3 regions of the Marvinbryantia formatexigens DSM 14469 genome follow, and region 1 is predicted to be linked to each of the others. Evidence: riboswitches for the same ligand, from Rfam matches in the RefSeq annotation. Region 1 holds a riboswitch; each other region holds the start of a gene.
What was found. Region 1 has a riboswitch for cobalamin ahead of NQ534_RS08650 (ABC transporter substrate-binding protein). Riboswitches for the same ligand answer to the same signal wherever they lie in the genome.
Positions count from the first base shown of each region.

Region 2: linked by a shared signal. The riboswitch ahead of NQ534_RS19195 (L-lactate dehydrogenase) and the one ahead of NQ534_RS08650 (ABC transporter substrate-binding protein) in region 1 are both predicted to bind cobalamin.
Region 3: linked by a shared signal. The riboswitch ahead of NQ534_RS19375 (complex I 24 kDa subunit family protein) and the one ahead of NQ534_RS08650 (ABC transporter substrate-binding protein) in region 1 are both predicted to bind cobalamin.

Region 1 is NZ_CP102268.1:1,782,570-1,793,035, forward strand. Features, by position in the region: gene NQ534_RS08635 (alpha-amylase family glycosyl hydrolase) at 1-877, opposite strand, end outside; gene NQ534_RS08640 (TetR/AcrR family transcriptional regulator) at 908-1,489, opposite strand; gene NQ534_RS08645 (hypothetical protein) at 1,714-4,212, opposite strand; cobalamin riboswitch at 4,489-4,649, shown strand; gene NQ534_RS08650 (ABC transporter substrate-binding protein) at 4,773-6,344, shown strand; gene NQ534_RS08655 (ABC transporter permease) at 6,420-7,370, shown strand; gene NQ534_RS08660 (ABC transporter permease) at 7,367-8,182, shown strand; gene NQ534_RS08665 (ABC transporter ATP-binding protein) at 8,192-9,145, shown strand; gene NQ534_RS08670 (ABC transporter ATP-binding protein) at 9,129-9,890, shown strand; gene NQ534_RS08675 (spore maturation protein) at 9,955-10,466, opposite strand, start outside.
Region 2 is NZ_CP102268.1:4,104,232-4,114,697, reverse strand. Features, by position in the region: gene NQ534_RS19225 (4Fe-4S dicluster domain-containing protein) at 1-567, opposite strand, end outside; gene NQ534_RS19220 (4Fe-4S dicluster domain-containing protein) at 560-1,546, opposite strand; gene NQ534_RS19215 (hydrogenase iron-sulfur subunit) at 1,534-1,977, opposite strand; gene NQ534_RS19210 (CoB--CoM heterodisulfide reductase iron-sulfur subunit A family protein) at 1,968-3,956, opposite strand; gene NQ534_RS19205 (4Fe-4S dicluster domain-containing protein) at 3,963-4,355, opposite strand; gene NQ534_RS19200 (CoB--CoM heterodisulfide reductase iron-sulfur subunit B family protein) at 4,352-5,146, opposite strand; gene NQ534_RS19195 (L-lactate dehydrogenase) at 5,225-6,172, opposite strand; cobalamin riboswitch at 6,305-6,500, opposite strand; gene NQ534_RS19190 (bifunctional 5,10-methylenetetrahydrofolate dehydrogenase/5,10-methenyltetrahydrofolate cyclohydrolase) at 6,616-7,464, opposite strand; gene NQ534_RS19185 (cyclodeaminase/cyclohydrolase family protein) at 7,477-8,106, opposite strand; gene NQ534_RS19180 (formate--tetrahydrofolate ligase) at 8,217-9,902, opposite strand; gene NQ534_RS19175 (DUF3786 domain-containing protein) at 9,921-10,466, opposite strand, start outside.
Region 3 is NZ_CP102268.1:4,140,892-4,151,357, reverse strand. Features, by position in the region: gene NQ534_RS19400 (aspartate kinase) at 1-688, opposite strand, end outside; gene NQ534_RS19395 (ABC-F family ATP-binding cassette domain-containing protein) at 826-2,769, shown strand; gene NQ534_RS19390 (NADP-dependent isocitrate dehydrogenase) at 2,772-3,968, opposite strand; gene NQ534_RS19385 ([FeFe] hydrogenase, group A) at 4,182-5,879, opposite strand; gene NQ534_RS19380 (NADH-ubiquinone oxidoreductase-F iron-sulfur binding region domain-containing protein) at 5,892-7,772, opposite strand; gene NQ534_RS19375 (complex I 24 kDa subunit family protein) at 7,765-8,247, opposite strand; cobalamin riboswitch at 8,656-8,850, opposite strand; gene NQ534_RS19370 (hypothetical protein) at 8,958-9,497, opposite strand; gene NQ534_RS19365 (sensor histidine kinase) at 9,494-10,466, opposite strand, start outside.

The DNA of each region.
Region 1 (10,466 bases):
TCAGCTTCGACATGATGCGGTCCACATCGTGATTGTCCACGAAGGAATACAGCTTCCTTCCGCGGTAAATGCCGCCGTTCTCATCGAACTCGCGCCGTATGGTATGCGCTATCTCAAAATAGTTGTGGTCGTTGTGCCCCGAATACAGTCCCTTGTGAAGCTCATAATTGGTGACAGAATGCAGCACGTCATCATTTGCCCAGCGCGCGTAATCGCCGTGAATGACCTCTCCCATCAGCCAGAAATCTTCCTTTTCCTGCGCCGTCATCCAACGCATTTCCTTCATAAAATCAAAGTCCAGACAGTCCGCACAGTCCAGCCGGATGCCATCGATGTCAAATTCATGAATCCAGAAGCGGATGACATCAAACAGATAATCCTTTACCGCTCTCTCATAAAGATTCAGATTGACAAGCTCGTAGCAGTTGCGCCACGCTTCGTAGCCGAAACCATCATTATAGTGCGTATTCCAGCCGAAATTAATGCCCTTGTACCAGCAGCAGTACGGGGAGTTTTCCCGGTTTTTCTGAATGTCCCGGAATGCAAAAAATTCTCTTCCCGTATGATTAAACACGCCGTCCACCACGATGCGGATGCCCAGCGCGTGAGCCTTTTTCACAAACTGCTTAAAATCTTCATTGTCTCCCAGACGCCGGTCCACCATGCGGTAATCCCTGGTGTCGTAGCCGTGCGACGTGGATTCAAACAGCGGACCGATATAAATCGCCGTGCAGCCGATGTCCTGCAGATGCGGCAGCCATTCCTCCAGCTCGTCAAAACGATGCGTCACTTCCTCCTGCGTGTTGTATTTCGGCGCGCCCGTCATGCCGAGCGGATACATATGATAAAATACTGCTTTTTCATACCACTTACTCATTTCCGTCAAAACCTCCAGATGTTTTTTATATCACGAATTGATGCCGTGCATAAACTGATGTATCAGACTGCGCTTCGTCTCTTCACTCACTTGAACGCCCAGATCCGACGCCTCTTTCTTTCCCATATACAGAATATAGTGATTAAAAAGTCCCAGAAATCCCAGCGCAAACTGCTCCTGCCTGCCGTTCATGTTTCCCAGAACCGGCGCCGCCTCATCAAAAAGCTGGACGGCAAGACAGTGTATCCGGTTTATATACGGCTGCACCGCGCGATAGCTCTCATTTTCCCTTGCGGAATAGGACAGGGACATCATCAGCAGATATGCCCGGTAATTCGCATTGGCGCAATCCAGCATAACCGTGGCAAAGCCGTACAGAGACTGCTCCACATTCGTGTGGAAATGCGCCACCTGCGAGAGCTTGTCCACAAATCCGCCGAGCTCCTGTTCAAGCAGCGTCTCCAGCAGACCATACTTACTTCCAAAATAGTGATACATGGTCGGCTTTGTGACGCCTGCTCTCTGGCAGATTTCCTGAATGCCGACCGCATCATACCCCCTCTGATAAAACAGGTCCAGGGCACATGCCAAAATCCGTTCTCTGTTATCCATAATCCTGCCTTTCTGATATGCCCTATTCTTTGCGGGTTTATACAGTTCTCTATCTCACTTCTTTCTCAGTATACCGAACGGTATACTATTTGTCAAGCATAAGCAGCAAAAAACCATGCGCCCAATTCCGGGACACATGGTTCTTATCCATTTTACTTTATGATGCCTGCAGATTGCGACGTGCAGCCAGTCTTTCAAGGTTGCGTGCCGCGCACTTCTGGGCATTATTTTATTTTTTTAAAGTTCTTTCCTTTGAGGATTACGCGGTCGTTTTCATCGAAGCGCTTTCCGGAAATGCTGGAGGTCAGCTTGCCGATGCCGAAGCGGTTGGCATGTTTTATCGCCTTATCCATAATTTCCTTAACGTCCAGGACCGCCACCGGCTGTTCCGGAGACTGAATCGCGCCGATACACTCGTACAGCGCATCCACCGCGGATACATCCAGCGAGCATCCATTCTCAAACGCATAGTATTCGCCGAAGTCAACCAGCTCGTCGTTCGTCAGCATCGGAACATTCAGCGTCACGTTGAATTTTTCCGCGAACGCCGGATTGCGCGCCAGTAAATCCTGCAGATATCTGCGCTCGTCCTCCAGGACGATTACCAGACTGTCCGTCTTAAAGTCCATCGCCATAGAAAGCTGCGATACCGCCTCATCGCTCAGGTCGCCCGCTTCCTCTATAATCAGCACGCCGCCCGCCATTTTGCTGACGGTTGCCGCAATGTCTTTTTTATTGAAGTCCTCCGCGTAAATCTTTGCCACCTTCACGCTCGGCTGCCCCTTGCAGCGGCTGATGATTTTGGCAAGCGCAATCGCCAGCGTTGTTCTGCCGTTTCCGGCGTCTCCCACCAGCAGGACATTGCCGCTGGATGAGGTTTTATTGGCAAGCGCACTGCGCATAATCTGGGTGACGGCATCGTTGATCTGCTCATTCATCCCGCTGATATGCGACCAGAAGCCAATCATGGATTTCTCTTTTTCATCAAGCCCGGATCTGTTATAATCCTCCGGTGCGACCGCCGGCATCGGCTGGCTCTGCGGTGCGGCTGTCTGTGCCGTTCTCTGCGATTCCGCCTGGCTCTGCGGCGCGGCTGTCTGTGCCGTTCTCTTCGGTTCCGGCCGGCTCTGCGGCGCAGCTGTCTGTGCAGCTCTCTGCGGTTCCGCCTGGCTCTGCGGCGCGGCTGTCTGTGCCGCTCTCTGCGGCACCGGCTGGCTCTGCGGCGTGGCTGCCTGTGCCGTTCTCTGCGTTTCCGCCTTCTGCATGGCTGCCGCATAGGAACGGATTGGCGTATCGCCGATTTCCTGCCGGATTTTTCTTGAAATATCAATCGTCGGCGCCGTCATCGGGTCGACTTTTTCTGTTTTCTTTTCCGCCTGCGCGGTCGTATCTACAACGGTGCGCACCACCGGTCTCGCCGCCGGCTGCGCGCTCTGGTTCATTGCGGATGCACTCTGCTGTCCGCCTGCCGTCTCCACAACTGTCCGCACTGACGGCTTTTCTGCCGGACGCGCACTCTGCTGCGACGCTGCCCCGCCCGTCTGCGGCATCTGTTCCGGCGTCGTCCCGCTCATCTGCGGCATATCCGCCTTCGCTCTGTTTTCCATCTGCGGCGTCTGTACCGGCGCTGTCTGCGCCTCCGCCTGTACAGCGACATCCCCCGACGGTTCCGTCGTGCCGGTAAGAATATCGTCAATGCTCACCTTCTGCGGCATTTCTTCCTCCTGCTCCGGCTCCTGCAGACCTGCAGCTGCCTCATGCACCAGTGTCGGCGCGCTCTCCAGCTCCTCCGTGGAGGACGCCGGGCGGATACCGGACAGGATTTCACGCATACTGTTGGCAAGCTCGCTCTGCAAATCAATGGTGCTGATATCGTTTACCGGCATTCTCAGCTCCGGCATTTTAAGCTCCGGCGCGGGCTGTTCCGGCTCTGCGGGAATCTCCGGCATGGACGGCGCCTGCACTGCGGCGGCAATCTGCCTTTCCGTATCCATAATAATGCTGTCTGCGATTGCGTCCTTTTCTGACTTCGGCAGCTCCTTCGTGATAACCTCATCCAGCGTCGGAACAGCCTTTTCCACTACCTGCTCCTTCGTCTCCATGTCCACGATCTCGCTCGGATTGTCATAAACCGTCTGCTGCTCCGGCGTGAGCGGCACATACTTCTTTTTCAGCTCCAGCGCCGCCACCACATATTTTCCGTTGTGGAACCACAGCGCCAGGTCGTCACACTCCGCCACACATTTATCAATCATACCTGCCTCGTCGTACAGCTTCGCCAGCTCATACGCCCACTGCTCGGTATACTCCTTGCTCTTCAGCTCCTCCAGAACAGAAATCTGCTCCTCCAGGGAAGAACCGCGTCCTTTATAAATCTCATACTTCAGAATATATTTGCTGTTATCATTCGGAGAGAGGTTTACATACTCCGTGTAGTATTCCACTGCATCGTCAAACTCCTGCGTCTGCACACAGGCTTCCGTCAGACGGTAAAGAATCTGCCTGCTCCCCGGCGAACGGCGGTATGCGCGGTACAAAATTGCCTTGCTGTCTTCCGCTCTGCCGACCGCCTCATATATCTCACTTATCATGCACAGAGTACGTACACTGCGCACGCGCTTCCATTCTATCGTATCTGCAATATTTGCAGCCCCCTCATAATTTTCCTTCTCTACTAATTTATTAATCTCTTCAAGCTTTGCCTGGTATTCAAACTTGTCCACTTTCATACACCTCTTATTTTGTGTTTTCTCCATTATTGCCTGCACAATCTGCAGCTGCAATAATACCTTTTCTTCCCCTCTTTGTAACACCCCAGTGATAAATTTCACATAGTTGTAATAATTCTAGCATAACATACCATGCTTGTCAAAGGAAACACCGGGTTTTTCATGTATGTTTTTTCATATATCAGTAACAATTCCGCCATCCGAAAAATAAGTTTACAAGCTTTCCAGAATATGTTACGATATAATAGATTTATAGCTTTCTGTAAACTATTTAACAAAAACGGAAAAGGTGTAGGGAACGCAAGTGAAAAGCTGCGGCAGCCCGCTCTACTGTGATGATTATGCTCCGGTCAGTATGCCATTGGGAAACTGAGAAGGCGACGGGAGTGAAAGGTCTAAGCCAGGAAACCTGCCTTTTCTAAGGAAATGCGATTCGGTGGGGAAGCAGCGTAACAAGCAGCAAAAAAAGCTGTGTCTTTTTTAATGGGAAGAAAGTTTATCGCTCTTTTTATTCTTCGCCGTGCATTTCGCACACATTTTCAAGGAGGAAAAACATGAAAAACAGAATCACGAAAGCGTTGCTGGCAGTTGCTGTGTCCATTTCCATGCTTTCTGGAAGCAGCATAGCTGTCATGGCGGAGAGCACGGCCGCCATCAATGAAAAGAACGAAACAGATGAAGTGGTAATCGCTACCTACCGGGACGCAATCCAGGGAAGCGGCGACGCTTATTACTGCTGGGAAGGAACCTTCGTCTGGGAAGCTCTGACCGTAAACAACGGCGGCGTAATAGAGCCCTGGCTTGCAGAATCCTGGGAGCACAACGATGATTGTACCGAATGGACTCTGCATCTGCGTCAGGATGCCTACTTTACAGACGGCGTACAGTTTAACGCAGACGTATGCCTGGCAAATATTGACCGCTGGGGCAAGGACCTTACCTCCACCTATACGTCTCTGAGCATTGAAAAGACCTTCCCGAATCTGGATACGCTGGAAAAGGTAGATGATTTTACAATCAAATGCACATTTACGGAGCCTCTTACCACGCTGGAATATAATCTGTCCGATTACGGCAGCCCCATGTTCAGCCCGAACTGCTTTGATGAGGAAACCGGCGTAATCAGCGACTATGCTATCGGCACCGGTCCCTATAAAATCATCGACCACAAAGAAAACGAATATGTTCTTCTGGAAAGAAATGACGACTATTACGGAACGCCGGGAAATGTAAAAACCTTCCGTATCCGCTGCATTCCCGAAGCAGAAACCAGAATTTCCGCACTGAAATCCGGCGAAGTAATGGGACTGGCTGATAACGGCGCTATCACAATGGACGCTGCCCAGGACCTGTGCAATACAGACCCGAACTTTGCAATGGATATTACACCCAGCCATATGGTCGAGTACATCACCTTCAACTGCCAGAATGAATATCTTTCTGATTCCCGGCTACGCAATGCCGTCAGCCTTGCTACAGACAGAGATTCCATTTGTGAGGTTCTCTACGGCGGTCTTCTTGAACCAGCATATTCCTATCTGAGCAATCAGTCTGTATTCCATCTGGATATCCAGGGCGAATATGATATGGAAAAAGCAAAAGAACTTGCCGCCGAGGTACTTGGTGACCAGACGGTAGATATGAACATGATCATCCGTTCCAATACGGCTTCTGATTACAACTGTAAAGCCGTTGCAGAATATATGAAGCAGGTGTACGCGGAAATCGGTCTGAACATCGAAATTGAAATCCTGGATTCCAATATTTACAAAGAGCGTCAGGCTGAGGGAGATTTTGATATGGCTCTGACCGTATCCGGTTTAAACAATGCCGACCCGGCTTCCACCTTTAAAGCATACTTTACCAGCGATGGTACTTCCAACAAACAATATGGTCTGAACTACTACAACCCGGAGATTGATGAGCTGGTAGAAAAAGCCACCACCATCGCAGATGTAGATGAGCGCGGCGAGATTTACGACCAGATTCAGACCATTCTTTACGAGGATATGGCAGTTTGCCCAATCTGCTACCAGGTCAACGTAAATATTCACAACGTTGCCATTGAAAATTACGCCGGAAGAACATTTGGCGTCGGGCTTCCTACCATTTCCTGGACCGAATAATACACGCATATGAAAAAGCTGCGGGGTGCCGCTTTACGGCATCCCGCTCTTTCTTAATATTTTTGAGGAAAAAAGATGACGCTGATCAAATATCTTTTCAAAAAAATCCTTATGCTGATTCCGGTTCTGATAGGAATCAGTATTGTAGCGTTTGCTCTGGGCGTTTCATCCCCCGGCGACCCGGTAGACCAGGTACTGAATCCAACCGGAGACGACACCTACACGCAGGAGCAATATGACGCTATGGCAGAGAAGATGGGACTTGATGAACCTCTGCCGGTCCAATATCTGAACTGGGTCAAAAATTTGTCCAGAGGTGATCTGGGACGTTCCTTTTTTACGCAGAAAAGTATTCTGGAGCAGCTCCAGAAGCGCATCCCTCTGTCAATGCGTCTGGCGCTGTATGCTATGGTGCTGATTACCGTCTTTGGCGTTGGCTTCGGCATATTAATGGCAATGTTTAAAGACAGCCTTCTGGACCATATTCTTGGCGGCATTTGCACAGTGGCATTATCCGTTCCCGGCTTCTGGATCGCTATTGTACTGATTTATATTTTTGCGGAAGAATTAAAAATTCTGCCTACCAGCGGTCTTATGACTCCGGCAGGCTACATTCTCCCTTCTGTAACGCTGGCGCTCCCCAGCATCGGAGTGTGCGCACGGCTGACCAGGAGTGCAATTCTGGATGAAATCGGGCGGCAATACGTGCTGGTGGCTGATGCAAAGGGCTTAAAGCACCGGCAGACAGTTTTTCGTCACGCCTTTGTCAATGCCCTAATTCCGGTAATAACGTATCTGGGAAATCATATGGCAGGCATTCTGGGCGGAGCATCCATCGTTGAAACCATTTTCGCGCTGCCCGGTATCGGAAGCTATGCTATTTCGGCAGTACAGTCCAAGGATTATTATGTTGTCCAGGCGTATGTCCTGTTTTCCGGAAGCGTTTATGTGCTGATGACCATATTAATTGATTTAATCTATATTGCAATTAATCCGAAAATCCGTGCTGGGGAGGAAGTTGGATGAAGCTGAAAACAAAACTTGCAATAGGCATATTGGCGATTATTTTATTTTGCAGTATCTTTGCCCCTGTGATTGCTCCCTATGACCCGCTGGAATCTGATTTATCCGCCGCCATGCAGGGAATTTCCCGCGAGCATCCTCTTGGAACAGACAGCATCGGCCGCGACATTTTAAGCCGCGTTCTGTATGGCGGGCGGCAGTCTATCGTACTGGCTCTGGCAGCCACAGCGCTCTCTATGGCAATCGGCTGCCTCATCGGGCTTCTGGCGGGTTACTACGGCGGCGTGGTGGATGTGATTATTACAGCGGTATCCAACGTGTTTCAGGGACTGCCCGGTCTTATCTTAATGATTGCGATCGCCGGTATTCTGGAGCAGGGCGTCAAAAGTATGCTGATTGCGATCGTTATTAATTCCTGGGTCGGTTTTTCCCGTATTGTCCGGGGAGAGGTGATGAAAATCAAGCAGGAATATTTTATAGACGGTCTGCGCACCGTCGGGGCAAAAGATATGCGGATCCTCTTTTCCCATATCTCTCCCAATCTTTTAGGAACTATCTGCGTTATTTTTGCCACCAGAGTAGCCAGCACCATCATTTCGGTGGCTTCCCTCAGCTATCTGGGACTTGGTCTGCAGCCGCCCACCCCGGACTGGGGCGTAATGATCAGCGATGCCAGACAATACTTCCGGCGCAATCCCCTTCTGGTAATAGCTCCGGGTCTGTGCATTGTCCTGCTGTCACTTTCTGTAAATATGATTGCCGACGGGCTGCGGGATCACTTTGATGTCCGTGACGACCAGATAAAAAATATGTGAGGAACAATTATGAGCAAGGATATAGAAATTCGGAATCTATGTGTTTCATTTCCAGAAAAAAACGGCGTCAGCCAGGTAGTGACAGATGTTCACGCCCTGTTCGGTGAGGGAGTTGTCACCGGACTGATCGGCGAGAGCGGAAGCGGAAAATCCGTGCTGGGTATGTCTATTTTACAGTTGCTGCCCAAAAATGCAGTGGTAGAGGGAAGCTGTATGTACGAAGGGCGCAATCTTTACAATTTAACACAGGAAGAAATGCGGAAAATCCGCGGACAGGAGATAGCCCTGATTCCCCAGAATCCTTCTGAATCGTTAAATCCTATCCGCCGGATCGGAAAGCAGCTTATAGAAGGTGTAACAGCGCACAAAAGTCTTTCCCGGAAAGAAGCCCGGAATCGCAGAGACGCCCTTCTGGTTCGTTTCGGTTTTCCGGAACCGGAAAAAATTAACCGTGCTTACACTTTTCAGCTCAGCGGAGGAATGAACCAGAGAGTAATCTCCGCCCTTGGTCTGATGGAGCAGCCCGAATGGGTGATTGCGGACGAGCCGACGAAAGGGCTGGACGCTATTTTACGCCGACAGGTTTACCGGGTGCTGAAAGAAATTTCAGAGCAGGAAACCAGAGGAATGATTGTGATAACCCATGATATTGCCCTGGCAGGCGCGCTCTGCAAAAGACTGATGGTGCTTTATAAAGGAACCGTCCTGGAACAGGGAGAAACGGCGCAGATTCTGGAAAATCCGGCGCACCCCTATACCCAGGGGCTGATTGCTTCTCTGCCGGAAAAGGGAATGCATCCTATCCGGCGCGCGGACCCTGGAAAGATTTCAGAGACAAAGGGATGCCGGTTCTATCCGCGCTGCCCTTATGGAACAGAAAAATGCAGAAAGACTCTGCCGCCGGAAATACAGCTTCCGGACGGCAGACTGGTGAGGTGCAACCGATATGCTGGAGATATATAAATTATCAAAAAGCTTTCAGAGCGGTATTCTGAAAAAGCAGAAAACCCAGGCAGTCCAGGAGGTTTCCTTTTGTATTCCGGATGGAAAAACCTTCGGGATCGTCGGCAATTCCGGATGCGGAAAATCCACGATCGCCCGGATGCTGCTCTCCCTTATCCGCCCTGACGCCGGAGAAATCCGGATTGATGGAAAAGATATTTTAACCGCCCCAAAACGAAACAGGCAGGCGCTTTCCAGGAAAATTCAAATTATTTTCCAGCATCCGGAAAGCTCCCTTGACCCCAGTAAAAAAATCCGTTACAGCCTTATGGAACCCATGATAATCCACCGGATGTATGATAAAGCCGGGAGAGAAAAAAGGATGAGAGAGCTTTTAGAGCTGGTCGACATACCAGAGACTCTGCTGACTCATTATCCTCATCAAATCAGCGGCGGAGAAGCGCAGCGGATTATGATTGCCCGTGCGCTGACACTGGAACCCGGTATTCTGGTTCTGGATGAACCCACTTCCATGCTGGACGTGTCCATCCAGGCCCAGATGATGACGCTTTTAAAAGAGCTGCAGAAAAAACTGGGGCTCAGCTACCTTTTCATTTCTCATGATATGGATGTGGTAAAATGGTTCTGCGACGAAATTGCTGTTATGAAAGAAGGCACGTTTGTAGAACAGGGCGATGCGGAGCAGATAATAAAAAATCCACAGCATCCATTCACGAAAGAGCTGCTGGAGAACTTCCGTATCTGAATTTTTCCGGAGCGCCGTATCATATCCGGTACTCCTGTCTGCAAAAATAAATAAAAATTTTTTCTTACCCGTGCACGAGGTCCGCAAGAAAAACGCTGGCGGCAATTCCCGCAAAGGTGGCAAGCAAGGCGCCCGCCAGCGTATAGCGCGTTTTCTTCACCTTTGCCGTCATAAAATAAACGCTCATCGTATAAAAAACCGTTTCCGTGCAGCTCATCATGATAGAGGTAATCAGTCCTGTCCGCGAATCCGGTCCGTATTCCTTAAAAATATCCAGCGCAAGCCCGGTCGCCGCGCTGGAGGAAAACAGGCGGACGATGGAAAGCGGCACCAGCTCCGGCGGAAAGCCAAGCCCTGCAATGCCCCTGCCCAGAAGCGAGGAGAGCAAATCAAGAAATCCGGATGCCCGCAGGATTCCGACCGCCGCCATCAGTCCGACCAGTGTGGGCAGAATCGTCACCACCGTCTTCAGCCCATCTGCCGCTCCTTTTACAAATATTTCGTACACATTCTTTTTCATGAGCAGACCATATCCCACAATGATAAAAATAACCAGCGGAATCATAAAAGCGGAAA
Region 2 (10,466 bases), 2.3 Mb from region 1:
GCTGTCCCCTTCTGCCTCCGTGAGCAGATCACGCACTTCTTCTGTGAGCGCTTCACCCTTTACGGTAAGCGGCTTCCAGAAAAGCTCCTCTTCTATCATCCAGCAGGCAACGTCCGCCGCCGGGTCTGCGCAGTCGATGCCGAACACCCTGCAGAAGCAGGTTTCCTCCGGCTCGTGACAGGCGAGGGCGACGATCGTTCCGTGTTCGCGGCGCGCCGCATAGAAGGAATCCACCGGCTCCGCCAGAAAGACCTTATCGAGCACCTGCACGCCCTGCACATCGCAGGCTTTCATGCCGAATACCACAAATTCCTGTTCCTTCAGCGCCTGCGGCTCGATGGAAATCTTCTTTCCCTCACGCTTGCAGGTATAGAGATTCTCACTCTGCGGGAAAAAAGCATCCTTGGGGGATTTCACGGTCTTCAGCACATCAAGGGCTACCGTATCGCCCTCTTCCCATACCGCGAAGTTTGTCTGTCCGCCGATTTCCAGCGGCAGATACAACTCCTTCTTTTCCGCGATGCGGCGGTAAAGCTGCGGCAGGTTTTCTTTCGCAATCTTATACATGCTCCTTCCCCCTCTCTGCAACGATTCCCGGCTCGGCGTCGTCAAAGGTAAAGTGCGTCAGCGGCGTATCCGCCGTGATATCTTCGCCCGCCTGGTATTCTCCGTAAAGCTCGTTGATATCCTTGATAAACTTCCGGTTAAACAGGTGCAGAGGAATTCCCTGCGGACATACGCGGCTGCACTCTCCGCAGTCCGTACATCTTCCGGCAACATGGAAGGCACGGATAATATGGAACATTTTCTCCTCAAAGGAATCGGCGTTCGCCTTCTGGGAGCTGTCAAATTTTGTGCTGTCAAATACACATTTGCGGCAGCTGCACGCCGGACATACGTTGCGGCAGGCGTTGCAGCGGATACATTTGCTCAGTTCCTTCTGGAAGAAAGCAAACTTCTCCTGCGGGCTCATCGCCTCGATGCGGCGCACCTCCTCAAAGCGGTCCGCGTCCGTGGTGTCCGCAGAATCCCCGATCAGCTCGTCGTAAATCTGGTGCTCCTTGCCCTTGCAGACATGGCAGCGCTCCAGCATGGCATCCTTATAGGCGCAGCTCTTTTCTCCGTAAATAGTCTGGATCGTCAGCGTATCGCAGGCGTCCTCAATTTCCGCCCCGTCGATGCGCTCAATGCCCTTAATGCCCTGTTTTCTGATTTTTTCAATATCCAGCTTGCCCTTGCAGCCCACGCCGATGATGTACGCTTTTTCGCGGTCCACGCGGTGCTCCTTTAAGAGCTGGTTAAAGCTGTAGGTGTCGCACGGCTTCAGGCAGACCAGGGTCTTTCCCTCCAGTTTGGAGGCTTCTATCATATATTTGCTTAAATTCGCCCCGCAGAATCCGTTGTACACGAAATCCTGCAGTTCTTCCGCGTTTTCAAAGTAAGCCGGTTCCGGATTATAAGGCAGGTCGCCGGCTCTCCAGCCAAGGACGCGCGCAACCGTTCCGTCTGCCAGCAGCTCTTTTGCACGGTTAATTAATTCCTGCATCTTAAATCCTCCAATCTTACGTTCTTTCCGAGCGAGTAGATCTTCTCCACAAACTCGTTCATGGTTGCGGAGAATTTCGCGCCCTCCGCGGCGGAAACCCATTCCACGCGGGTGCGTCCGTTTTCCACGCCGATGAAGTCCAGCATGGAGAACAGCAGCGTCATACGTCTGCGCGCATAATAGTTTCCGGTGCTGTAGTGGCAGTCGCCCGGATGACAGCCGCACAGGATCACGCCGTCCGCGCCCTTCTCAAATGCTCTCAGGATGAACATCGGGTTGACACGGCAGGAACAGGGCACGCGGATGATCTTGACGTCCGCCGGGTAGGTCAGACGGCTGCTTCCAGCCAGGTCTGCGCCCGCGTAGCTGCACCAGTTACAGCAGAAAGCGACAATTTTCGGTTTAAATTCTTCATTCTTTTCTATCGACATATTGCATCCACCTCCGCTATAATCTGTCTGTTCGAGAAGCCCTGCAGATCCATCGCTCCGGACGGGCAGGCAACGGTACATGCTCCGCAGCCCTGACACAGCGCGCTGTTTACGACTGCGATGCGGCGCGTCTCACGGATGCCGTGGTCGTTTACTTCCCTGTCTTCATAGGTGATTGCTCCGTACGGGCAGACATTCGCACAGGATGAGCAGCCGTTGCAGAGCAGGATATCGGACTGCGCCGTACACGGGTTCGTCAGCAGCTTATCCTTTGCAAGCAGACCGATTGCCTTTACAGCCGCCGCGCCCGCCTGCGCAACTGTTTCCGGAATATCTTTGGGTCCCTGGCAGACGCCGGACAGGAAAATACCGGCTGTCGGAGATTCCACCGGACGCAGCTTTGCGTGCGCTTCCGTGAGGAAGTTGTTAGTATCGATGCTTGCTGTCAGCATGGTCGCAATCTTGCGGACATCCGGGTTCGGCTCGATGGCGGTCGCCAGAACGACCATATCGGCTTCCATCTTAATCTGCCGGTTATCCAGCAGATCAGACGCCTGCACAAGCAGTCTGCCGTTTGGCTGCGGCGCTACTTTGCCAACCTGGCCCTTGATATAATTGACGCCGTACTGCTCCACCGCACGGCGGTAGAATTCATCGAAGTTTTTGCCCGGCGTACGCACATCAATATAGAACACCGTCACATTCACATCCGGATATTTGTCGCGGATGAGCATGGCGTGCTTCGCCGTGTACATGCAGCAGATTTTCGAGCAGTAGCTCTTTCCTCTGCTGTCTGAGCAGCGGCTGCCGACGCACTGGATGAATACCATTTCCTTCGGCGCTTTTCCGTCGGAGAGGCGCTCCAGATGACCTTTTGTCGGTCCGGCGGCATTCATGATACGCTCCAGCTCCAGGGAGGTGATGACATCCTTGCTCTGGCTGTAGGCGTACTCGTCGTAATTGTCCAGCTTAATGGTATCAAAACCGGTTGCAACCACGATTGCACCGTATTTCTCTGTGATAATCTCGTCCTTCTGGTCATAGTCGATGGCGCCTGCCTGGCAGACCTTCGCGCACACGCCGCATTTGCCGGTCTTAAACTTGATGCAGTGCTCGCGGTCGATCACCGGTACATTCGGAATCGCCTGTGCAAACGGCGTATAGATGGCGCTTCTGGTGTTCAGCCCACGGTTGAATTCGCTGGGCGTCTTGCGGGACGGGCATTTCTCCTGGCACACGCCGCAGCCGGTACATTTGTCCATGTCCACGCTGCGCGCCTTCTTGCGGATATCGACCGTGAAGTCGCCAACGAAGCCGCTCACCTTTTCCACTTCACTGTATGTATAGATTCTGATTTTCTCGTGGGCTGCCGCCTCCACCATCTTCGGGGTGAGGATACATGCCGAGCAGTCCAGGGTCGGGAAGGTCTTGTCGAGCTGCGACATTCTGCCGCCGATACTCGGCGTTTTTTCCACGATATCCACCTCGTAGCCCGCGTCAGCGATATCCAGCGCTGTCTGGATGCCGGCGATTCCGCCGCCGATTACCAGGGCACGCTTTGTAACCCGGCTCTCGCCAGGCTTTAAGGGGGCATCCAGATTTACTTTTGCGATGGCTGCCCGCGCAAGGATGACCGCCTTTTTGGTAGCTTCTTCGATATCTTTATGTATCCAGGAGCAGTGCTCACGGATGTTGGCGATCTCCACCATATACGGGTTCAGGCCGGCGCGCTCCGCCGCCTTGCGGAAGGTCGTCTCGTGCATACGCGGCGAGCAGGAACATACGACGATGCCTGTCAGATTCTTCTCTTTGATTGCTGCAGCAATCTTCGCCTGACCTGCCTCCGAGCACATATACTGATAATCCTCCGCATGAACCACGCCCGGTTCCTGCAGAGCCATTTCTACTACTTTCTTTACGTCCACCGTTGCGGCGATGTTGCTTCCGCAATGACAGACAAACACTCCTATTCTCTGCATCTGTGCTCACCTCCTGTATCTTCTGAATGCACTGACTAAAAGCTGCTGCGGAAGCTCCTCATCAAGAAGCTCCGGAATTTCATCCGGCTGCAGATAATCTGCTCCGCGCTCACGCACGACAATCTGTCTTGCCGCGTCAATCAGCTTGCCGGGCTTTACATCCCGCGGACAGCGCTCCACACAGGCAAAGCAGGAAAGACATTTCCAGAGTGTCTTTGACTGTACCAGCGCCTCAATGTTTTCGTGCTGCACATAAGATACAAACTGGTGCGGTTTGATGTCCATTTCATCATATGAGGGGCAGGTTGCGGAACATTTTCCGCATTTCATACATTTTAAAGGATTGACGCCGCTGATTTCCTGAATCAGCTCCGCCTGCTTTTTTGCGGTCTTGTTCACTTCGCCACCTCCTCTTTGACACCGAGCGCCTCTGCGAGAAGCTCTGTAAAATAGTATACCGGAAGCTTTCCGTTCGTGCTCTTGTTCAGATTGTACAGGCACAGGGGACAGGCAGTGATCAGCATTTCTGCGCCGAAGCCGGACGCACTCTCCATAATCGTGTCGCACATGTTCTTTGAAAGCTCTTTTTCCTTCAGGGAAATGTAGCCGCCGCAGCATTCGTTGCGGTACGGGTAAATAACAGGCTCTGCTCCGATGGCATGGATGAAATCCTCGATAATCGTGGGATTTTCCGGATTGTCAAACGCCATCACGCTGCCCGGACGCAGAAGCAGACAGCCATAATAGGCGCCGATTTTTCTGCCCGTAAGCGGATTTACCACTTTTTTCTTCAGTTCATCAAACCCTACGCGGTCTCTTAAAACCTCCAGATAATGCAGCACCGTCGTCTCCCCGGCGTAGGGAGTCTCAAGCTGCATATAATTGTTTGCCCTTGTGCGGATGTCCTCCACATGCTTCATGTCGTCGTTCACGCGCTTGATGACATGATGACAGGCGGAACAGAGCGTAACAAGCTCCTGGCCCTTTTCCTTTGCCTCGTTCAACGCGCGTACAGAAGAAAGCTTCGTGGCAATCTCATCGCTTCCCAGCGGATAAACGCCGCCGCAGCACTGCCAGTTTTCAATCTCCTCCAGCTCAAAGCCGAGCGCACGCGCCGAAGCTCTTGCATAGGCATCCAGGTCTTTCGCCTTCGTCCGCAGGGTACATCCCGGATAATAACTGTATTTCATAGTTCCTCCTACCTTTTTCCATGCAGCAGTCCCGACGGGATGTTCTGCCGCATGTAAACTGCCGCCTCCCGGCAGCGTTTACAGTTCAATCTGTGCAATAACGTCTTTCAGCACCTTTGCGCTTGCACGCAGCTTTTCGATTTCTTCTTTGCTCATCCGCATCGGAACCTTGCCGCGGATACCGTTCGGTCCCACCAGCGTAAGTGTGCTTAAACATACATCGTCGATGCCGTACTCGCCGTGCATCATAGAAGATACGGTTGCAATCGAATCAGAGGACGCTACCAGAGTATCGCAGAGCTTGCAGACTGCAGCGGAAATTGCATAGAAGGTCGCTCCCTTGTTCGCAATAATCTTTCCGCCCGATTTGTGCACATATTCAGTCATGGCTTCGCGGTCCAGCTCCTCTATGTCAGCTCCGAGGGATTTCATTGTCTGATAATACTCATCAATGTGCGCGCCGGAAATATATGCGCCCGTCCACGGAATAAAGGAGGAATCACCGTGCTCACCGAATACGTAGGCATGGATATTTTTCTGTGCCACGCCGAAATGCTCGGAAAGACCGCAGCGCAGGCGTGCCGTATCCAGAAGCGTACCGGAACCGATAATCTGGTTCTCCGGCAGTCCGGAAATTTTCGTAAACACGTAAGTCATGATGTCTACCGGATTGCTTACAATGATGTAAAGTGCGTTCGGCGCTGCCTTTACAATTTCCGGCGTAATCTGTTTTAAGATGTTTACATTTGTCTGAGTGAGTTCGATTCTGGACTGCCCCGGCTTTCTTGCTACACCGGAGGTAATGATTACAATATCGGATTCTCTGGCATCTTCGTATTCGCCGCCGATAATGGATACCGGATCGCGGAAGCAGGTTCCCTGCTCAATGTCCATGACCTCGCCATCAACCTTTTCCTTGTTGATATCAATCAGTACAATCTGTGATGCGATGTCTCTCTGGGAAAGTGTGTAGGCAATCGTTGATCCTACGCTTCCTGCTCCGATAATCGTAATTTTGCTGCTCATAAATGTGTGTTCTCCTTTCTTAGATAGAGGATTTTGGTACAAAAAATGCGTCTGTTCCCATAAGCAGACACACCAAATAAACCATAGGGCTCTTCTACCCTATGACCGTCGGATGCCTGTGCTGTGTCTGGAGCACATCCTGTGTATCAGGCAGGTTTCCTGACTTACAGTTCGCCGTTCCCTTCACCTTCTCACATATCTGGGATGCAATGGTTACTGAAGTTCACTCCCTGAATACAGTGACCAGTTCGCTCAGGATTTTCACCTGATTCCCTCTTTCCAGAGCCTTGCCTTGCAAGACCTCTTCACCTGATACCTCGCTATTCTTTTGCACATACAGAGAATACCACATCGTTATTTTTTTGTCAATACTATTATTGTTATTTTTTTGACAAAAAAAGCGCAGCCCGCAGGCTGCGCCATTTTATCATTGCTCTGATTTTTTATAAGGTTCTCATTGCCGCTTCTACCACATGTCCGACAAGCACGGAGGTGGTTACGCTTCCAACGCCGCCCGGTACCGGGGTGATCGCGTCTACGATCGGTTCAACGGCTGCGTAATCCACGTCGCCGCAGAGCTTGCCTTCCGCGTTTACGTTAATGCCGACGTCGATGATGGTCTGACCTTCTTTTACATACTCAGCGCCGACAACGCCTGCGCGTCCGGCAGCTACGATGATGATGTCAGCTTCTCTTGCAACGGACGGCATATCCACCGTTCTGGTGTGGCAGATGGTTACGGTTGCGTTTTTCTTTACCAGCATCATTGCCGCCGGTTTTCCGACAACAAGGCTTCTGCCGATAACAACTGCCTTTTTGCCGGTGCAGTCGATGCCGTAATGGTCAAGAATCTCCATGCATGCCTGCGGTGTGCACGGCGGGAAACCGATCTTCTTGCCGGTGAATACGCCGGACATCGAAAGGTCTGTCATGCAGTCCACGTCTTTTTCTGCAGCCAGCGCGTTTTCGATAACCGCCTGGTCGAGATGCTTCGGCAGCGGACGGAACAAAAGAACGCCGTGGATCTTGTCATCTTTGTTTACTTTGTCGATCACTGCCAGCAGCTCTTCCTGCGCAACATCCTCCGGAAGGAGGATTTTTTCGCAGGCTACGCCAAGTGTCTCGCAGCGCTTCGTCGCACCCTTCTCGTAAGAAATATCGCTCGGATTTTCTCCTACGCGGATGATTGCCAGCGTCGGATTTACGCCCTTTTCCTGGCATGCGGCAACGTTCGCTTTGATTCTTTCATTCAATGCAGCCGTTACCTCTTTGCCCAATAACTGTTTTGCCATTGTTTTTTCCTCCTATTTAAGTCTCGAAAGAACGCTGTCGAAGATCTCATCCGCCTTTACGGTGTATTCCTCCAGCATTTTATCGCATTTTGCATTCAGCTCTGCAGCGAGCTCTTTGTCCGCCATTGATTTTGTATTGATGTATACGTTAAGGCTTGCGCCCTTCAGCGCCGCCTTGCAGAACGCAACGCCGACACCGGCATCGCTGATGGCAAGCGTGGAGCCCTTTGCAGCAAATTCTGCGATGATATCGATCGCCTCGCAGCATTTCTCCATGATTTCCATAGGAACGGAGCAGGCATCCTTTAATACGACTGCCATAACGCGCGCTTTTTCCGCTTTCTCTTCCTCCGTCTCCCGCGGCATACCGTATGCTTTGGAGAGCGGCTCGAAAACTTCTGCATCGCGCTCAATCAGACGGAGAAAATCCTTCTGAAGCTGGTCGCATTTTGCTTTCAATTCCACCATTTCTGCCTCAACGTCCGCATATTTCTTTTTGCCGACCGTAAGGCTTCCTACCATATTTCCAAGCGCCGTACCAACTGCGCCCACCAGTGCGGAAGCGCCGCCGCCGCCCGGAACCGGAGCCTTTGAAGCAAGTACCTCCACAAATTCATTACATGGTACTGTAGAAAATCCCATTATAAACTACCTCCTGAATTTATTCAGAAAACGCTTGCGTTTTCTGCGCGCCGGACGCCCTTCCTTTTGCGTCCGTGCGCATCCTGCACGGAGTGCTCTGACCCGAAGGGTTAGAATAATCCGGAAATCTTTCCGTTCTCGTCCACGTCGATGCGCTCTGCAGCCGGTACCTTCGGCAGTCCCGGCATGGTCATGATCTCGCCGGTCAGCGCTACGATGAAGCCTGCGCCTGCGGAGATCTTCAGGTTGCGTACCGTTACCTCAAAGCCGGTCGGTGCGCCGAGCTTCGTCTGGTCGTCGGTTAAGCTGTACTGTGTCTTTGCCATACAGATCGGGCAGTGCTCGTAACCGAGCGCGGTCAGCTCCTTCGCCTGCTTCTGTGCGTTTGCTGTCAGAACTACCTTGCTTCCGCCGTAGATCTTCTGTACGATCGCGTTCAGCTTATCCTCGATGGTGCCATCCAGCTCATACGCGAAGGTGAAGTCATTCGGCTGCTCGCACAGTCTCACAACCTCTTCCGCAAGTGCGATACCGCCCTCGCCGCCTTTTGCCCATACTTCGGAAAGCACAACATTTACGCCAAGCTCTTTGCATTTTGCCTCAACAAGGTCAAGCTCCGCCTTCGTGTCGGTCGGGAATGCGTTGATTGCAACCACGCACGGAAGCTTGTAAACATTTGTGATGTTGCTAACATGCTTCAGCAGGTTCGGAAGACCTTTCTCCAGAGCCTCCAGGTTCTCATTGTTGAGATCCGCCTTTGCCACGCCGCCGTTGTATTTCAGCGCACGCACTGTTGCCACGATGACAACCGCGTTCGGCTTCAGTCCCGCCATACGGCACTTGATATCCAGGAATTTCTCGGCACCGAGGTCTGCGCCGAAGCCAGCCTCTGTTACCGTATAGTCAGCCAGCTTTAATGCCAGCTTGGTTGCGGTTACGGAGTTGCATCCGTGTGCGATGTTTGCGAACGGGCCGCCGTGCACGATCGCCGGGGTGTGCTCCAGTGTCTGTACCAGGTTCGGCTTCAGGGCATCCTTCAGAAGTGCGGTCATTGCACCCTCTGCGTGCAGGTCGCCCGCCGTTACCGGCTTCTGCTCGGAAGCTTTTCCATATGTATAGCCTACGATGATCCTCGCAAGTCTCTTCTTGAGGTCGGTGATATCGCTTGCCAGACAGAGCACTGCCATGATCTCGGATGCTACCGTGATATCGTAGCCGTCCTCTCTCGGCATACCGTTTGTCTTTCCGCCAAGACCGTCTACCACGTTTCTAAGCTGTCTGTCGTTCATGTCCACGCAGCGTCTCCAGGTGATCTTGCGCGGGTCGATGTTCAGCGCGTTGCCCTGGAAGATGTGGTTGTCGATCATTGCTGCCAGCAGGTTGTTTGCCGCGCCGATCGCGTGGAAGTCGCCTGTGAAGTGAAGGTTGATGTCCTCCATCGGGACTACCTGTGCGTATCCGCCGCCTGCAGCGCCGCCCTTTACGCCGAATACCGGTCCGAGGGACGGTTCACGCAGCGCAACCATGACCTTCTTGCCGATTCTGGAAAGACCGTCTGCCAGACCCACGGAGGTGGTGGTCTTTCCCTCTCCTGCCGGCGTCGGGTTGATTGCCGTCACCAGGATCAGCTTGCCGTTCTCGGCATCTGTCTCCTTCAGCAGATTGTAATCGATTTTTGCTTTATATTTTCCGTACTGCTCCAGATATTTCTCGTCGATGCCCGCTTTTGCCGCGATCTCGGTGATCGGCTGCATCACTGTCTCCTGTGCAATTTCAATGTCTGATTTGAATCCCATAATACCCTCCATAAATAGTTACATTTTTTTCAGCGTATTAATGCTGATGTCCCCGACGACCGCCATGTCCTCAGGTGTGAAGGACAGCGGAAAATTGTCGGAAAAAAGCATCTGCGTACTCGGAGGAAATTCCTCATCCCCGGTCCAGAGTATAAACCGTACAAAATAATTGTTGATAATCTCCAGCTCGTAAGAAACATCCCCGTGAGAAAGCTTTTTCGCCCCCAACTGCTCAAAAGCCGCCGCCAGCTTTTCCGGCTTAAAGCCAAAGCCGTACGCAAGCCGTGAAAGGCATCTGCCGGAAAACTGACGGAAATAAACCTCGCCGCTTGGAACCTCCCGGTAAGTCAGAAAATTCCCGGTGGACTGCGACGATACCCCGTGCAGCAAAAAGCGCAGCGCCAGAATCTTTGCGGGAGTCTCCTCCGCGAGCACGGCGTAGGTCTCATCCTGCGCATCCGCCCGCGTCACGATAAGCTCCGGCCAGGAAATCAGATATTCTTTCTGCAGCATCCGCATCCGGAAGCACTGTGTTTCCTCATCAAAAGGAAGACCCGTGCGCGA
Region 3 (10,466 bases), 2.2 Mb from region 1:
AGGTGATCGTCTCAATCGGCTCCGGATTTTCCACGATATGCGGGTCCGTTACCAGAAAGCCGGAAACGTCCGTCCAGTTTTCATAAATGTCCGCCTTTACCGCCCGCGCAACGATGGAGCCGGTGATATCGGAGCCGCCTCTGGAAAAGGTGCGGATGCTTCCGTTTGTCATCGCGCCGTAAAAGCCGGGAATCACGGCGTATTCCGTCTTTTTCAGCCGTGCGGAAAGAATCTTGTCGGTCTTGTCGGCGTCAAAGCTGCCATCCTCCCGGAAGAAAATGACTTCTGCCGCGTCGATAAAGGTAAAGCCAAGATATGCCGCCATGATGATGCCGTTTAAATATTCTCCGCGCGAAGCGGCATAATTGCTTCCGGCGCCGTTTTTAAAGTAATCGTGAATCTGCGCAAATTCCTTCTCCAGCGACAAATCCAGATGCAGTCCCTTGATAATTTCATAGTAGCGTTCTTTGATTTTATCCAGCTTCTGCTCGAAATCCTGTCCGCTGACCGCGGTTTCGTAGCAGTCGTAGAGCATATCCGTCACCTTTGTATCCCCGTCAAAGCGCTTGCCGGGAGCGGACGGCACCACATATTTTCTGCTCTTTTCCGCACGGATAATGCTTCCCGCCTTCTGAAACTGCTCTGCACTGGCGAGGGAGCTTCCGCCAAATTTCACAACCTTTTTCATCCCAAAGATTCCTCCTGTGTATCGATTATCACATTTTAAACTCAAACTATTTTACTTCATTTCTTTGAAAAAAGCTAGTACAAATTGATGCAATGTGATAAACTAACCTAAAAAACAGTAAAAAGGAACATAAAAACATGATTTTAACATGCAGTCATATATCAAAGGCATTTGGAACTAATGAAATTCTGAAGGATGTTTCCTTCCACATTGAAGAGCGCGAAAAGGCGGCGGTGGTCGGCATCAACGGAGCCGGAAAATCCACCCTGCTGAAGATCATCATGAAGCAGATGCAGGCGGACGAGGGCGAGGCGGTGTTTGCGAAAGGCACCTCCATCGGCTATCTGGCGCAGCACGACGCCGTTACCGGAAGCAACACGATTTACGGAGAGCTGCTTACCACCCGGCAGGAAATCATTGCGCTGGAGGAACGCCTCCGCTCTCTGGAGCAGGAAATGAAGGGGCTGGACGGGGAGCGTCTGGATGCGGCGCTGGAGACCTACAACCGGCTCAGCACGGAATTTGAAAACAAAAACGGCTACGCTTACCGCAGCGAGATCAACGGCATCTTAAAAGGACTCGGTTTTTCCGAGGAAGAGTATTCCAAAAGCATCGATACGCTCTCCGGCGGGCAGAAAACCCGCGTTGCGCTCGGCAAGCTGCTGCTGCAGAAGCCCGATATCATCTTCCTGGACGAGCCGACCAACCACCTGGACATGAATTCGATCGCCTGGCTGGAGGTCTATCTGCAGAATTATCCGGGCGCTGTGGTGATCGTGGCGCACGACCGCTATTTTCTGAACCGGGTAGTGACAAAGATTATCGAACTGGATAACGGACACGCCTCTGTTTTTGCCGGAAATTACAGCGCCTATGCTGAAAAGAAGGCGATGCTGCGCGAGGCGCAGATGAAGGCGTACCTGAATCAGCAGCAGGAAATAAAACACCAGGAGGAGGTCATCACAAAGCTGCGCTCCTTTAACCGTGAAAAGAGCATCAAACGCGCCGAGAGCCGCGTGAAGATGCTTGATAAAATCGAGCGTCTGGAAAAGCCGACGGAGGTCGCCAGCGAAATGAAAATCCGCCTGGAGCCGCGCATTACCAGTGGAAATGATGTGCTTAAAGTGGAGGGGCTTTCCAAAGCCTTCGGTCCGCTCACGCTTTTTTCCGATTTAAACTTTGAGGTAAAGCGCGGGGAAAAGGTCGCCATCATCGGGGACAACGGCACTGGAAAGACGACGCTCCTTAAAATCTTAAACAGCGTGTGTGAGCCGGACGCCGGCTCCTTCTCTCTCGGAAGCAAGGTACATATCGGCTACTACGACCAGGAGCATCATGTGCTTCATATGGAGAAAACGCTGTTTGAGGAGATTTCTGATGAGTATCCGACGCTGACCAATACGCAGATCCGCAATGTGCTCGCTTCTTTTCTGTTTACGGGTGACGATGTATTTAAGCGGATTTCCGATTTAAGCGGCGGCGAGCGCGGGCGCGTATCGCTTGCCAAGCTGATGCTCTCCGAGGCGAATTTTCTGATTCTGGACGAGCCGACCAACCATCTGGATATTACCTCGAAAGAGATCCTGGAGCATGCGCTGAACCAGTACACCGGCACAGTGCTCTATGTTTCGCACGACCGCTATTTTATCAACGAGACGGCTTCCCGCATTCTGGAGCTTACCGGAAATACGCTGGTAAATTACATCGGAAATTACGATTATTATCTGGAAAAGAAGGATGAGCTGACGCGCGTGTACGCACCGCAGGCATCGGAAAAGGGTGCCGCCGGGCTTTTCGGAAACGCTTCCTCTGCCGCAGCAGAGAACAAAGAATCGGAGGAAAAGCGCAGCTGGCGACAGCAGAAGGAAGAACAGGCGCGCGAGCGCAAGCGCAAAAATGATTTGAAAAAAACAGAGGACCAGATCCAGGCGCTGGAGCAGCGTGACGGCGAGCTTGATGAACTGCTTGCGCAGCCGGAGGTCTATTCCGATGCCGCCCGCTGTATCGAGCTGAATAAGGAGAAATATGAAATCTCCCAGAAGCTCGAAGAATTGTATGAGCTCTGGGAGACACTGATGTAGTATTAAAGCTTTTCCCGGATCGCGCGGATAAAGTCCGCGCTGTTTAATACCGTGACATTTTCCAGGGTGGTGATGAGCGCAAGGTCTTTTGTCATTTTGCCCTCCTCGATGGTGGCGATGGTTGCCGCCTCCAGCTTGTCCGCAAATGCCATCAGCTCCGGAAGATTATCCAGCTCGCCGCGCTTTCTGAGCGCGCCGCTCCAGGCAAAGATGGTGGCAACGGAGTTTGTGGAGGTCTCCTCGCCTTTCAGATGCTTATAATAGTGGCGCTGAACGGTCCCGTGCGCCGCCTCGTACTCATAGCAGCCATCCGGGGAAACCAGCACGGAGGTCATCATGGCAAGGGAACCGAAGGCGGAAGAGATCATATCGCTCATAACGTCGCCGTCGTAGTTCTTGCACGCCCAGATGTAGCCGCCCTCCGACTTCATCACACGCGCCACCGCGTCGTCGATCAGCGTATAGAAGTAGGTGATGCCTGCTTCTTTAAATTTGTCCGCATATTCCGCGTCAAAAATTTCCTGCATGATATCCTTGAAGGTATGGTCGTATTTTTTGGAAATAGTATCCTTAGTTGCAAACCAGAGGTCCTGCTTCGTATCGAGCGCATAGGCGAAGCAGCTTCTCGCAAAGCTCTCGATGGAGCTGGTGAGGTTGTGCATTCCCTGCAGCACGCCGCTTCCCTTAAATTCATGGATAAGCTCGCGCGTTTCGTTTCCGTTTTCATCCGTGAAAACAAGCTCTGCTCTTCCGGCTCCCGGCACCTTCATTTCCGTCGCCTTATAAACATCGCCGTAGGCATGTCTTGCAATCGTAATCGGTTTTTTCCAGGTGCGCACGTTCGGCTCAATGCCCTTTACGATAATCGGCGCGCGGAATACCGTTCCGTCCAGGATCGCACGGATGGTCCCGTTCGGGCTCTTCCACATTTCCTTCAGATTATACTCCTTCACGCGCGCGGCATTCGGGGTAATCGTTGCGCATTTTACGGCAACGCCGTATTTTTTCGTGGCAAGCGCGCTGTCGACGGTAATCTTATCATCCGTCTCGTTGCGCTTCTGAAGTCCCAGGTCATAATACTCCGTCTTTAAATCCACAAACGGCAGAATCAGCTCCTCTTTAATCAGCTTCCAGAGGATTCTGGTCATTTCATCGCCATCCATTTCCACAAGCGGGGTCTTCATCGCAATTTTACTCATAATTTTCCTCCTCATTCATACAATCGTTTATCAAATTTTATCCAATCCATCCGGACTTGTCAAGCTCGAAAGAAATTCAGGCGGTAAGATTTCCCTGCGTCGTATGCACGGCAACGAAAACAGGACCTGCGCCTGGCAGGTCCCATTTAAAATTCCGATATGTATTTATTCCCGCTGGCAATAAGCCAGGTGGTATGCCTGCAGCAGGGTATTTTACTTTGCACAGAAGCTGTGATTGTGCAGCAGCTCGTGCTCCTTTCCTTTCAGGAAGCCCTCGTACAGGGAAGCAACCATCGGATTTTCATCGCACTTTTTGATGACCGAAACACTGTCCGCGCGATAGATACCGGCGGTTCTCGCCGCTTTCGTGCGTTTTCCGGCAAGACGCGGCTGTCCGCCTCCCATAATGCATCCGCGGCGGCACGCCATAATCTCTATCAGATGATATTCTTTTTCGCCGCTCTTTACCTGCTCCATCACGGTACGCGCATTTGCCAGTCCGCTCACCACGCAGATTCTGATTTCCGTGCCGTTGTACGGAATGGAAAATTCACGGATAAAGCCCTCCTGGCGCACGCCGCATTCTGCGATTTCCTGGAAGGTTTCTTTCGCGTGGTCCGGCGCCAGCCGGCGGATGACCGCCTCCGTTACGCCTCCTGTCACGCCAAAGATGACGCCGCCGCCCGAACCAAAGCCGAACGGAATGTCGGAGGATTCCGGCTCCAGCTCCGCAAAGTCGATGCCGGTCGTTTTAATCATGTCGATCAGCTCCGTCGTCGTCAGCACAAAATCGGTATCCTTTTCGCCCTTCGTATAGCTGTTGGGGCGGTTCGCCTCCATCTTTTTCGCCGTACACGGCATGATGGATACCATCACCGTCTTTTTCCCGCCGCTGTTCGCCGGATCGCGGAAATATTCCTTCACGACCGCGGAGAGCATTCCCTGCGGGGAACGGCAGGTGGATACGTTTTCTTCAAATTCCGGATAATGCTCGCCGACAAATTTCACCCATGCCGGACAGCAGGAGGTCAGAAGCGGCAGCTTTTCCCCGCTCTGCACGCGCTCCAGAAACTCGGCGGATTCCTCCATGATAGTAAGATCCGCGCCGAAGGTGGTGTCGTATACCTCGTCAAAGCCCATCCGGTGCAGCACGTTTACAATTTTTCCCATCACGCTCCTGCCCTTTGGCAGACCAAAGGCGTCGCCCACCGCCACGCGCACCGCCGGGGCAACCTGCGCCACCACGCGCGTATCCGGGTCGGAAAGCGCCTCCCACACCTCGCCGCGGTTGTGGCGGATGCTGATAGCTCCCGTCGGACAGAAGATGCGGCACTGCCCGCAGTTTACGCAGTCCGTCGTCGCGATTTCCCGGTCAAATGCCGGCATCACCATCGCGTCGGAGCCGCGGTGCGCAAAGCCGAGCGCGCCGATGCCCTGCAGCTCCTCACAGACGCGAACGCAGTTTCCGCAGAGAATACATTTGTTCGGGTCTCTCACGATCGACGGCGAGCTGAAATCCAGCGGCCGTCTTTCCTTATAGTTCTCAAAACGCACTTCCATCACGCCGAAGCGCTTTGCCAGCGTCTGCAGGTTGCAGTCCCCGCTCTTCTCACAGGTGAGACAGTCGCGGCAGTGCGCGGCGAGCAGAAGCTCGATAATCAGCTTGCGGTATTTCCGCAGCTTTCCGGTGTTGGTAAAAATGACCATGCCGTCTCTCGGTTCCTCCGAGCAGGAGGCAAAGGTTTTCCCGCGGTCATCCTCCACCGTGCACAGACGACAGGCGCCGAAGGTGGAAAGCTCGGAATGATAGCAGAGTGTCGGAATGTCGATGCCGGCATTGCGGATAACGGACAGGACATTCTTTTCATCGGTAAATGTTACTTTTCTACCGTCTATTGTCATGGTTCCCATATTCGTTCCTCCCTATGCTTCAACATAAATGGCATCAAATGCACAGTTGTCCTTACAAGCTGAACACTTAATACAGATATTTGGATCAATATGATAGCATTCCCTGCGGACGCCGGTGATCGCTCCGACCGGACAGTTTTTCGCGCATTTTCCGCAGCCCTTGCAATATTCCGGGTTGATGACAAACCGGCGCATCGCCTGGCAGACCTTCGCCCGGCATTTTTTATCCACGATATGCTCCTCATATTCCTTCCGGAAGGTACGTAAGGTACTGAGCACCGGAAGCGGCGCGCTCTTTCCAAGACCGCACAGCGCCATGTCCTTTACCATACCGGCAAGCTCCTCCAGACGGTCCAGATCCTCTAATTCGCCCTTCCCCGCCACGATTTTTTCCAGGATTTCCAGCATACGCTTGGTACCCTCGCGGCACGGCACGCATTTTCCGCAGGATTCCCGCTGCGTAAAGCTCATGAAGAATCTCGCCACCTCGACCATACAGGTGTGGTCGTCCATAACAACCAGACCGCCGCTGCCGACGATCGCGCCGTATTTTTTGATGGATTCAAAGTCGAGCGGCACATCCAGATGCTGCTCCGTCAGACAGCCGCCGGACGGTCCGCCGATCTGCACTGCCTTAAAGGTGCCGCCGTCCTTCATACCGCCGCCGATATCAAAGATAATCTGGCGCAGCGTCGTGCCCATCGGCACCTCGATCAGACCGGTATTCTGGATGGAGCCCGTCAGGGAGAAGGTCTTTGTCCCCGGCGTGCCCTCCGTTCCGATACTGCGGTACCAGTCTGCACCCTCCAGTACGATCTTCGGGACATTTGCATAAGTTTCCACGTTATTTAATACCGTCGGCTTCGCCCAGAGCCCTTTTTCCACGGTACGCGGCGGCTTGACACGCGGCATTCCGCGATTTCCCTCTATGGAAGCCGTCAGCGCGCTGCCCTCGCCGCACACAAAGGCGCCGGCGCCCCGGTTAATATGCATGTGGAAGGAAAAGTCTGTGCCAAGGATATTATCGCCAAGCATATGCCTTGCCTCCAGCTCCGCGATCGCGTGCTTCAGCCGCGCGACTGACATCGGATATTCCGCGCGCACATAGATATAACCATTTTCCGAGCCGACCGCATAGCCTGCGATCATCATGCCCTCGATCAGCTTGTACGGGTCTCCCTCCATGACGGAGCCGTCCATGAAAGCGCCGGGATCCCCCTCGTCGCCGTTGCACACCACGTAACGCTCTTTTTCCGCCTGGCGCGCAACCTGCTTCCATTTTCTTCCGGTCGGGAAGCCGCCGCCCCCGCGCCCGCGCAGCCCGGATTTGTCGACCACGTCGACCACTTCGTCCGGCGTCATCTCAAACAGTGCCTTCTGGAACGCCGAAAAGCCGCCGCCCGCCAGATATTCATCGAAAGATTCCGCGTCAAATTTGCCGCAGTTTTCCAGAACGATGCGCGTCTGCTTTGCAATAAACGGAATTTCGTCCGGGCTTCTGTAGGAAATGCCGCCCTGCTTATACAGCAGGCTCTCTATTACGTCATCTCCCTTTACCGATCGCTCAAAAATCTCCCGGCAGTCCGAAAGCTGCACCTTCGTGTACTGCACTACCTGGTCGCCCTTCTGGATGCGCACCAGCGGGCCGAGCTCGCAGACGCCCTGGCAGCCGGTCTTTTTGATGCCGACATGCTCACCCTGTCCGTGCGGGGCGAAATCAATCCGGATACCCGGCTCGTCCTTTGCAATTTTCAGAAATTCCTCATATATTTTCTGGGAACCGGTCGCGATGCAGCCGGTGCCGGAACAGACGAGAATCCGGCAGTCATAAGAGGCAAGCTCCTGTTTTGCGGCTTCGCCCGCCTGAATCAAAGCTTCTCTGTTTTCAATCATGCTGGTCACCTCTCAATTCCCGTATTAAATCGATTGCTTTTTCCGGTGTCATTTTCGGATGCACGTCCTCATTTACCATCACAGTCGGGGCAAGCCCGCATGCGCCGAGACAGGAAACCGTCTCCACGGTAAACAGCATATCGTCGGTTGTATGCTTTTTGGCGCTCAGTCCCAGCTCCTTCTGGAAAGCCTCCAGGATCGGCGCCGATTTGCGCACATGGCACGCCGTTCCGTCGCATACCTTAATGATGTATTTCCCTTTTGGCTCAAAAGAAAAGTTTTCATAAAAGGTTGCGACGCTGAACGCCTTCGCTTCCGTGATGCCGATCTGCCCCGCCACATAAGTGAGCAGCTCTCCCGGCAGATAACGGTACACCCCCTGGATATCCTGCATAATCGGAATCAGGGAAGCTGGTTTTTTACCATAGAACGCGATGATTTCATCCGCTTTCTGATAAAAAGTCTGGTCTAGCATCTTTTGTCCTCCTTTGTTGTTATAGAAAACCTGCACAATATGTTTTTCTTCATCATATCATTTTATGTTCAAAATTACAATAAATGATATATATTTAACGGCATGGACATTTTATTAACAAAGAGGCGACGCTCTTTCGCCTGCCAGTCCTTCTGTGATGCGGCTTTTATGCGCAGGCATTTTTGTTTTTTCTGAAACGAAAAAAATCCCGGCAGGTAAGCCCTGCCGGGAACCCATTCCGTATTCTGCAGAAATGTCAGCTATTCTGCATCGGACGGTATGAAGGAGGTATTATGTTGTGTATTCTCCTTGCTCTGAGATTTCCAAAAAATCAAGTAACTGTTCACCCATACAGTCACATTCACAAACCGCGAAGCGGCTTGGTTGGATGCTGCGCTATAACCAGGAGCACATCTCATATATCAAGCAGGTTTCCTGACTTACAGGTCTGCGCTCGCTCCGCCTTCTCGCGTCATGGGTGACGCAATGACATATTGGAGTCCGCTCTCTGAACACAGTGACCGGTTCGCTTGGGATTCTCACCCAATTCCCTCTTCAAAACAGTATGTATGACTGCTCTGCACTTGATACAGCAATTATCAATTACACAACTATAGTATAGTGCGCCTGTGTATGTTTGTCAATCACTTTTTCTGCTCTCATCCAGCATACGGTTACTTCCAGGTTACTGAAAACGGAGTGAATAGTAACTACTGCCAGTTTTTCCACTCTTCCGGAATTTCATTAATATCGAATTCATAATCAAACAAAATAGAGCCTGCATCTGTGGTTCCAATCTGCGCGCCATGAATAGTTCCGTCCGTGTCCTTAAACAGCCATGTCCCGGACGGGGAGAGATACGACTGTTTTCTGCCCGGATACGTATAGTTTATCCACTCTTGCGGCGCCGCCGCCAGTGAATCTTCAATATCATAGTCATACACCGGCGTTCCGCCTTCTCCCAGATTAAGCTGAGGACCGTGGATTGTTCCATCCTCATCCCGGAATAGCGGCTTGCGACTGACCGTCTCTGCAACCCGCTGCGAATACTCTGTCTGCTCTGAGTACTCTGTCTGCTGCAAATGCTCAGTCTGCACAGATACGTATTTTTCTGATGCGACAGCTTCTGTCTCCTTCTCTATCTTCGCCTCACCATTCAGATTAAATACAAAAGTTCCGTCCTGCAGATCACAGCCGCCGCTTATAAACATCATTCCCATTATCAATCCCGTTGCCATTATTCTTTTCATAATCTACGCTTCCCCCCTGTTTTTTTACATGTCACGCGAAATCCATCCGGTGTCTTTTCAGCAGTAATCCGTACAGCATGCAAATTTAAAATTTTTCTGGCAAGATACAAACCAATTCCGAGATGCTTTTCTGCAGATGCAGTGCGCTTTCCCCGATAAAAAATATCAAAAGCACGCTGTACATCCTCCTCCTGTACGGACGCACAGGTATTTTCTATCCGGCATCCCTGTGCATCCGTGACGATCTTAATGATACCGCCCCTGTCGCAATAGCTGACGGCATTGTCAATCAGATTGGCAAATGCCTTCTCCAGATATTTGTTATCGCCTTCCAGTTCAAACACTTCCTGCATGGAAAATTGCAGAGATACCCCTTTTTCTTCTATCAGCGGTCCGAATTTTCCCAGTTGTTTCCGCAGAAGATTGTTCACGGAAATCATTTCTTTCTGCAGCACCAGATGCTGTGATTCCAATCTTGCAGCTCCGATAATGTCTGCAACCATACTGTCCATTACCTCCGTCTGTCCGATAATCTGCTGCAAATAATAGTCTTTTTTCTCTGCCACGGTATTTTCCTGCAGATTTTCTGCAAAACCGCGAATAATCCCAAGGGGCGTCTTCATTTCATGGGCCATCGCATTGATAAAATCACGCTGGTTTTCTTCCAGCCTTGACCGTCGCTCTTCGTTTTTGTGAACGACAAACATCACTGCCGTCATACAGGCGGTCATCAAAAGAAAACCTGCCAGATAGACATATTTCATATAATCCATCGCTGCTGCCCAGGGTCTGCACTCGCTGAGCAGGGTAAGGTCACAGGTACGATTTCCGATAGAAACCGTATAATCTTCTTTAAAGCGCGGTTGAAATGCTTCGGAGCTCATGCGCACCTTTTCACTGAAAGAACCGTAGTAGTTTTCCAGGTCTTCCGGCACCGTATGCTGCAGATAATCGCTGTTTTTCCAGCGC